2 regions of the Pseudoalteromonas sp. NH0006-46 genome follow, and region 1 is predicted to be linked to the other one. Evidence: predicted binding sites of a transcription regulator. Region 1 holds the regulator's gene; the other holds the start of a gene.
The links. The regulator FliA, encoded in region 1, starts transcription of late flagellar genes. The targets are predictions, from matches to a motif close to CTAAAGNTNNNNNNNNNNNNGCCGATA.
Positions count from the first base shown of each region.

Region 2: AC27I2_RS06490 (DUF3530 family protein) is a predicted target of FliA. The motif match lies at 2,394-2,420, and genes of this name have one in related genera.

Region 1 is NZ_BAAJML010000001.1:667,516-671,719, reverse strand. It holds gene AC27I2_RS03060 (chemotaxis protein CheA) at 1-890, opposite strand, end outside; gene AC27I2_RS03055 (protein phosphatase CheZ) at 906-1,673, opposite strand; gene cheY (chemotaxis response regulator CheY) at 1,692-2,075, opposite strand; gene AC27I2_RS03045 (RNA polymerase sigma factor FliA) at 2,115-2,825, opposite strand; gene AC27I2_RS03040 (MinD/ParA family ATP-binding protein) at 2,852-3,712, opposite strand; gene flhF (flagellar biosynthesis GTPase FlhF) at 3,705-4,204, opposite strand, start outside.
Region 2 is NZ_BAAJML010000002.1:361,457-365,660, forward strand. It holds gene murU (N-acetylmuramate alpha-1-phosphate uridylyltransferase MurU) at 1-557, shown strand, start outside; gene djlA (co-chaperone DjlA) at 579-1,436, shown strand; gene AC27I2_RS06490 (DUF3530 family protein) at 1,419-2,324, opposite strand; gene rluA (bifunctional tRNA pseudouridine(32) synthase/23S rRNA pseudouridine(746) synthase RluA) at 2,445-3,098, opposite strand; gene rapA (RNA polymerase-associated protein RapA) at 3,299-4,204, opposite strand, start outside.

The DNA.
Region 1 (4,204 bases):
GTACCATGAAGTTCATCTAGTAAAGCCTCAAATTCATCATCACTAATTTCATCATCGCTAGTATTACTTGCCGATGTATTTGTTGATGCCGTTGCAGTATTTTCTACTGGATTATTACTTGCTGGTTGCTCTTTTGCAGGCTCACTAGCGGCAACAGCGCCAAAGCTTCCAACGCCATGGAGTTCATCAAGTAGATTATCAAACTCATCATCTGTAATGTCTCCACTGACATCACTGCTACTTGGCGAACTTTCAGCTATTGGGCTTTGACCTTTCCCGTGTAGCTCGTCGAGTAGGTTTTCGAATTCATCTTCTGTTATTTCATCTATCTGAGTTTCTTCATCGCTTTGCGCAGCTGAACCGCCGCTAAATAACTCATCAAAGGCAAATGGGTCTTCTTCATCTGCTGATGAAGTTTCTTCTGCCGCAGGCGTTTCTAAAGCTTCATGTTGAGGCTCATCTACCGTGTCAAATGGAGATTCACCAGCAAGCTCTTCCTCTGTTGGAGGCAAGCCCAGTTTGTGAAGAACTTCAAGTAGTTCGGGATCGGCAGGCTCAGGTTTATCGCGGTTTTGAATGGTAGCAAACATCTCGTTAATAGTGTCGAGTGCCTGCAAAATCACATCCATTAACTCAGAGTTAACTGTTCGTACACCCTGTCTGAGTAAATCGAATACATTTTCTGCACCATGACATGCGTCAACTAACTCCGTCATGGCTAAAAACCCAGCACCACCTTTTACAGTGTGAAACCCTCTAAATATGGCATTGAGTAATTCGGTGTCTTCTGGATTGTTTTCCAGCTCAACTAACTGTTCAGATAAAAGCTCTAGGATTTCTCCTGCCTCTACAAGAAAGTCTTGTAAAATATCTTCATCGACTTCAAACATGCAGTTACTCTCCTCTTAGAAGCCCAAACTTGATAAAAGATCATCGACTTCATCTTGATCAGATACAACATCATTACGTGATTCTTTATCAATAATAGGGCCTTCTGGACCTGCTAAAGTTTGTTCGTCTAATGGTTCATTTGTTTTTTGTTGTTCTATTTTTTCGGCTTTACCGTCGTTTTGATCAGCAAAGGCAGTCAAAAGATGGATCAAGCTTTCTTCGACTTCTCTAACAAGCTCAATAACCCGGCGAATAACTTGCCCGGTTAAATCTTGATAGTCTTGCGCCATAAGTACATTTGTCATCAAACTTTGCAGCTCATCGGTTTTATGATGAGATTTGTTCATAAACTTATCAATGCTGTGGCATAACGATTTAAACTCTCCTAACTCAATCTCTCGATTCATTAGGCGATCCCATGTCGGTTTGATATGAGATATCTCATCCGCCAACTGCTGAGCAATTGGTAGGCTAGCCTCAACAGCATCCATTGTTTTATTTGCGGCATTTTCTGTCATTTCTATAACATAATTAAGCCGTTTTTTTGCATCTGGAATCGCATCGGTAGTTAAGTCAGTTAAGCGAGTGTCTAGCTCGAAGCTTTTTAAAGCTTCATGCAATTGACGGGTTAACTTTCCAACTTCAGCAAATATTTCAGATTGCTCCTTAGAAGCAGTATCTAAAATTAACTGATTGGCTTTGTCTTGCTCACCGTTTTCTAGATAAACAACGAGCTGACGAGCTTGTTCTAAAGTTATTTGAGGCGCAGCAAGTGCTGACATAAGCCTCTCCCCCTATCATTAGCCTAAACGTTCAAATACTTTTTCTAATTTAGTTTTGAGTGTTCCAGCAGTAAATGGCTTAACAATGTAACCATTAACACCTGCCTGTGCTGCCGCTATAATTTGTTCTTTTTTAGCTTCAGCCGTTACCATCAATACCGGAATGTGTTTAAGCTTATCATCCGCACGTATTGCTCTTAATAGGTCTATACCCTGCATTCCTGGCATATTCCAATCGGTAACAACAAAATCAAATACTTGATTTTGTAGCATTGGCAAAGCGGTTGACCCATCGTCTGCTTCTTGAACATTAGTGAAACCTAAGTCACGTAACAGATTTTTAATAATACGTCTCATTGTTGAAAAATCGTCAACAACCAGAATTTTCATGTTTTTATCCAAAACATCCCCCAGTGAGGTCTTAACCTTGTTTACTTACTACTAATTTATCCAGTCATTGATTTTAGCTTTGAGCTTAATCATCGCCTGACCATGTATTTGACTTACACGCGATTCGCTTACATCGAGTATATGCCCTATTTCTTTTAAATTCATTTCATCGTTATAGTACAAAGAAAGCACCATTGCATCTCGTTCTGGCAAAGATTTTACCGCACCTAACAAAGACTCATTAAACCGCTCATTTTTAACGTTATTAAACGGTTTGTCTAGCGCTAAATCTTGATCAACTGGACTGATGACATCCTCGTCGACACCAAGGTCTTCTATACCGAGTACTTTACTTGCATTTACATCGTTTAAGATATGATGGTACTCATTTAACGAAATTTCAAGTTTTTCAGCAACTTCTATATCTGTAGGCTCACGGCTTAAGCTTTTTTCTAAAAAAGCAATTGTTTCAGCCACCAAACGGCTTTTGCGATGCACTGAACGGGGTGCCCAATCGCCGCGTCGCATTTCGTCAAGCATTGCGCCACGAATACGAATCCCTGCAAAAGTTTCAAAGCTGGCGCCTTTGGTTGCATCAAAGCTCTTAGAAGCTTCAATCAGGCCAATCATGCCTGATTGTATTAAATCGTCCAGCTGAACGCTGGCAGGTAAACGCGCTATAAGGTGACATGCCACTTTTTTGACGAGTGATGCATGTTTTTCAACAATCACATTTAAATTTTGTGCTGATTGATATCCCATAACTTTATTCACCAATGTTGTCATAATTAGCCGTTTACTAGTTTCTCTATGAAAAACTCCAGATGACCCGATGGTTGGTTAGGTATTGGCCATTTAACTGCTTTTGTTGCTAGCGCTTGAAACGCCAGTGCCGCAGGCGAATTTGGAAAAAGTTCTACAATAACTTTTTGACGGCGTGTTGCCTTACGCATATTTTCGTCGTAGGGAACCGTTGCAACCAAGTCCATTGATACATCTAAAAAACGATCGGTTACTTTGGAAAGTTTAGCAAATAGCTCTTGCCCTTCACGCATGCTGCGGACCATATTTGCAACAATTTTAAATTTATATACACCATGCTCACGGCTCAATACTTTTATCAGCGCGTAGGCATCTGTTATTGATGTGGGCTCGTCGCATACAACAACCATGACATCTTGTGCTGCGCGGGAAAAACTCAGCACCATGTCAGAAATACCTGCTGCAGTATCTACAATTAAAATATCAAATTCTGTATTTAATTCGCTAAAAGCTCTGATAAGTCCCGCATGCTCTGAAGGCGACAATTCAACCATGCTTTGAGAACCCGACGTCGCGGGTACAATTTTAATACCTGCGGGGCCTTCAACTAGAATTTCATCAAGTTCGCATTCACCAGATAAAACATGTGATAAGTTACGTTCAACACGCAGCCCTAGCATAACGTCACAGTTTGCTAAGCCTAAATCGGCATCAAGAACCAATACTCTGTTACCTTGCTGGCCTAATGCAATTGCAGTATTAAGAGAAACATTTGTTTTTCCTACTCCACCTTTACCGCCAGTGACAGCGATAACTTTTACGCCGTTGTTATTGTTTTGACTCATTTTGCGCAGGCCACTTGCTTGATCTAATACTGTGTTAATCATACATCCCTACTGTGCTTGGCGCCACTGCTTGGTGCCTTGAATGTTGTGCTTTTGCTCTTTTTAAATAGAGTTGCTCAGCCTTTTTAACTAGTTTTTCAGCATTTGCAACTCGAATATCTTCTGGTACTCGTTGACCGTTAGTAAGATACCCTATTGGAAGGCGATTTTGAATCGCAATACTAATAATCTCACCTAAACTTAAAGATTCGTCTAATTTGGTGAATATACAACCACTTAACTGCACTTTCTTAAAGTGTCTAACGGTTTCTTGCAACACGTGTATTTGCGATGTTGCACTGAGCACTAAATAGCTACGAATATCAACGCGCTGGTTACGCATAAGAGTATTAAGCTGCTCAGTTAAACGTAAGTCGCGTTGGCTCATACCCGCAGTATCAATTAATACTAGTCGTTTATTTCGTAAATGATATAAAACTTCAGCTAATTCATTAGCATCTTTAACTTGCTTAACACCACAGCCTATAATTCGAC
Region 2 (4,204 bases), on a different contig from region 1:
ATGTTAATAATTTAAAGGCCGCAGGTATTACCGACATAGTGATAAATCTTGCATGGCAAGGTGATAAAATTAAAGCGTACTTCAAAGATGGTAGTCAATTTGGTGTAAGTATTGTTTATAGCCAAGAGGTTGAAGGCGGCCTTGAAACCGCAGGCGGAATTATTCAAGCACTTCCGTCATTAGGTGAATCGTTTATTGTGATTAATGGCGATGTATTTACCGATTACGATGTAAGCTCACTCATGCAATTGCATTTACAGCCAGGAGAGGCGCATTTGGTGCTTATTGAAAATCCACCTCATAATCCTGATGGCGATTTTGCATTGAGTCATTTATCGCCTGAGAGTCCAAAATATACGTTCTCGGGTATTAGCCGCTATCAGGCTGACTTTTTTAATGGTTTAGAGCCAGGCATTCGCCCGCTTGGGTCGTTACTACGAGAAAAACTAAGCAAACACTTAGTATCTACCGAGCTTTATATTGGTAGTTGGGATGACATAGGCACACCAGCGCGTTTAACGGCATTAAATGAGCGCTTGGCGCAAGCCGACACATAATTAATAGGAGTAGCAGTTTACATGTGGGGAAAAATACTCGGATTTTGCTTTGGCTTTATGTTTGGCAAAATTTTTGGTGCTATTTTAGGTTTATATCTAGGGCATTTATTTGATAAAAGTTTAAAAAATAATTTTGATAAAGCAGGTGGCTTTTCAAGTTTATTTAATGGTGACGATGTCCATCAACGCCAAGCGTTATTTTTTTCCAGCTGCTTTGCAGTGATGGGCCATATTGCAAAGTCTAACGGCCGAGTAAGCGAAGTACATATAAAAGCCGCCAGCTTATTTATGGATGAAATGGGCTTAAAAGGCGAAGAACGCCGCGAAGCACAACATGCGTTTCAGGCGGGTAAGCAAAGTGACTTTTCATTAAAAGAAACCGTTCATGATTTTAAAGAACGTTTTGCTAAGCGTCATGATTTACTGCAATTATTTTTAGAAATACAAATTCAAATGGCGTTTTCTGATGGCATTTTGGCTGAACAAGAAAAGCAATTACTGAGTGATGTTAGTAAACAGCTAGGCATTTCTAAAACTCATTTTGCGTTTGTGCTTAAACGCTATCAAGCTGAGTTTAATTTTAGAAAACAGCAACAGCGTTATCAACAGCAGCAAGGGCAAAGTAGCAGTTATAAAGAAGGTTCAGGCCATCATGTGCCACCTAATAACAACATGAATCGTACTCAAGCGCTTGGGCTTTTAGGGCTTAACGAAGGAGCAACAGAGCGAGAAGTAAAAGTAGCTTACCGTAAGTTAATGGCGCAACACCACCCAGATAAATTAGTATCGCAAGGTTTACCAAAGCATATGATGGAATTAGCCGTTAAAAAAAGCCAAGATATTCAAGCGGCCTATGAATATTTAAAAAAGGCGGCGTAAAAAGCCGTCTATTTCTTTTGTTAGCCGAGCATGTTGTTGCGGCTGATCACGAAGCCCAAATAATTGGCGCTGGCGGTAGTCGAATTTAGCGTTTCGGTTAACCCAGCGCTGGCGATTTTTTAGGTTAATTAAAATGTTGCGATTGTCGCCGGCGTAATAAATATCTAAAAGGGCAGGCGTAACAAGAGACGTTGTTTGGTTTAGGCTTTTATTGCGTTTTGCATTGGGTAAATAGCTACTTAAACTAATAAGCGCATCCACGCGTTCTTGCGGAAAATCTGCATAATATTCAGTTAATACCCCTGCACTGGTGCCTTGGGCAATAATAACAATATTGCTAGGCTCTTCCATCGCTGTTTGGTAAAGGGCTTTGTAGCGCGCCAGTAAATTTAATTTGTAGTTGTCGAGTACTTCATCACTGACGGCTTCAATAGCATCCACATGGTGAGGCGCTTCATTTTTACTTGAAACATTAGGCTGCTCTGACTCACTGTTGGCTTGACTCTCTGGTTCAGTGGCGGTGCTTGGTGCTGTTTCTGCGGCCGTCTCTGCTATTTTACTCGCTTGCCAATCAATATCAGGGGTGGTCATCGCATAGGTGGTGTAGCCTAAATTGTTAAGCTCCTTGCGTAAGTAACTCATTCCTGAATTATTGGTAGGGGTTGATTGCCAGTCGGGGATCAGTAATACAGTCCCTCTAAAATCAGCACTCATGTATTCACTGTGCAAACTTAAAAACTCAGTTTCACCTGCCAATAAGGTTTTCACTTCATCGCTGGGTAGAAGGCGTTTAATATCGCTATTTTCAACACTCGAAAAAGAAGGCGGAGCAATATGTTCAGCGGCAGTTGCAGGCATTGCTAAAAGGGCCACGCAGCTACATGCCATGTAACACAAAGTCTTTTTAATTAATTGCAAAAACACCATAACACGCTCAACTAGTGGTCATTAGTTAGGTATCGGCATGTTTAACTAAAAGTTTAACCCTTTGCTAAGTAATTGAGCCCGTTAAAACTCGGGTTCTGCTTCGAAGGTCATTATTTGCTCGGTGACTGGGTGTTTTAGTTGCAACATTTGTGCGTGAAGTTGTAAACGCGGAGCGGCTGCAAGCGCCTCTGTGTGGGCATAGAGTCTGTCACCTAGAATAGGATGGCCAAGGCTTAGCATATGTACACGTAATTGATGTGAACGACCAGTAATAGGAGTGAGCTCTACGCGAGTGGCGCTTTCTTCTCGTTCAAGTATTTTATAGTGAGTGAGCGATGGCTTACCATTTTCATGATCCACCATTTGCTTTGGGCGATTAGGCCAGTCGCAAATAAGTGGCAAATCAACAGAACCATTGTCTTGTTCAAGTTGCCCAAATACGCGAGCAATATACCGCTTAGCAGTTTCACGTTCTTGAAACTGCATGCTTAAATGCCTATGGGCAGCTTTATTCATAGCAAGGCAAAGTATGCCGGAAGTTGCCATATCAAGGCGGTGAACAATACGTGCGGTTGGAAACACGCGATTCACTCGGTTAATTAAGCTGTCGGCATGTTTAGGATCTTTACCAGGAACCGTTAATAACTCACTTGGTTTATTAACAATGAGCAAGTCGTCGTCTTGAAAAAGTATGGTTAAATACGGGTTCATTGGGGGATTGTAATTAACTAACACGGCCGACCTTAATGATTTTGAAGGGCACTATTTTAGGGGAGCAAGGGCAAAGGCTCAAGGAAAACATTGATAGTCTGTACAAAGGCTTCTAATTTATATGCCTTGTTTGAATATAAAAAAGCGCGGTATAAATACCGCGCTTTATTAAGCTGTCATTTTTACTAACGACTGACAGCTATAAACTTAAAGCTCAAAAACCCCTAGTGCGAAACCACTATTAAGCGAATTGCATCTAGTTGTAACTGCGCTTTTTCAATGTGCGTAGTCAACTCGCTGCGCTGCTTATCAAAGAAAGTAATTTCTTCTTGGCGAATATTCGGGTTAATTTGTTTAAGGGCTTCTAAACGAGATTGTTCTTCAATTAGCGTGCTTTGCATTTTAGCTAGCGACGCTGCACGAATAACATCGAGTTTTTCTTGTGCCATGTCTTTTGCAGTCGTGATCATTGGGTGAATTGCGCTTTGCAATGCACCTGCCAGTTTACTTGCTGTTTGACGACCGACGGCTGAAAGCTGTTGGTTAAACCCGTCAAATGCGACGTTTTCGCCTAAGTTATTGCTGGCTTTATCAAGTAATATACGAATAGGGGTAGGGGGTAAAAAGCGGCCCACTTGCAATACTTTAGGTGCCATTGCTTCGGCAACAAATATCAACTCAACAAAAAAAGTGCCCGCGGGAAGTTTTTTGTTTTTAAGTAAGGCAACCGATGCGCTACCAAAGTCATCGTCACAAATCATGTCCATTGTGCCCTGTACCATTGGGTGATCCCAACTAATAAAGTGTACATCTTCTTGTGAAAGTGCGGTATCGCGGTCAAATGTAACTGTCATTCCATCATCTTTAAGCGATGGGAATGACGCGTTTAACATGTGTTCAGTAGGCTTTAAAATAATGGTGTTCTCGCCTTTATCCTCTTGGCTTACACCAAAAGTGTCGAACACGTTAATCATGTAACTTGGCAGTTCAAACTGGTTATCGAGTTTTTCTATGTCAGTAACCAGAGAGTCAGCAGCACCTTGGCCAGAAGAATGCAGCTCTAATAAACGATCTCGCCCGCTTTCCATTTTTTTACGTAGCACGGCATTTTGTTGCGCTACTTGTGCTAG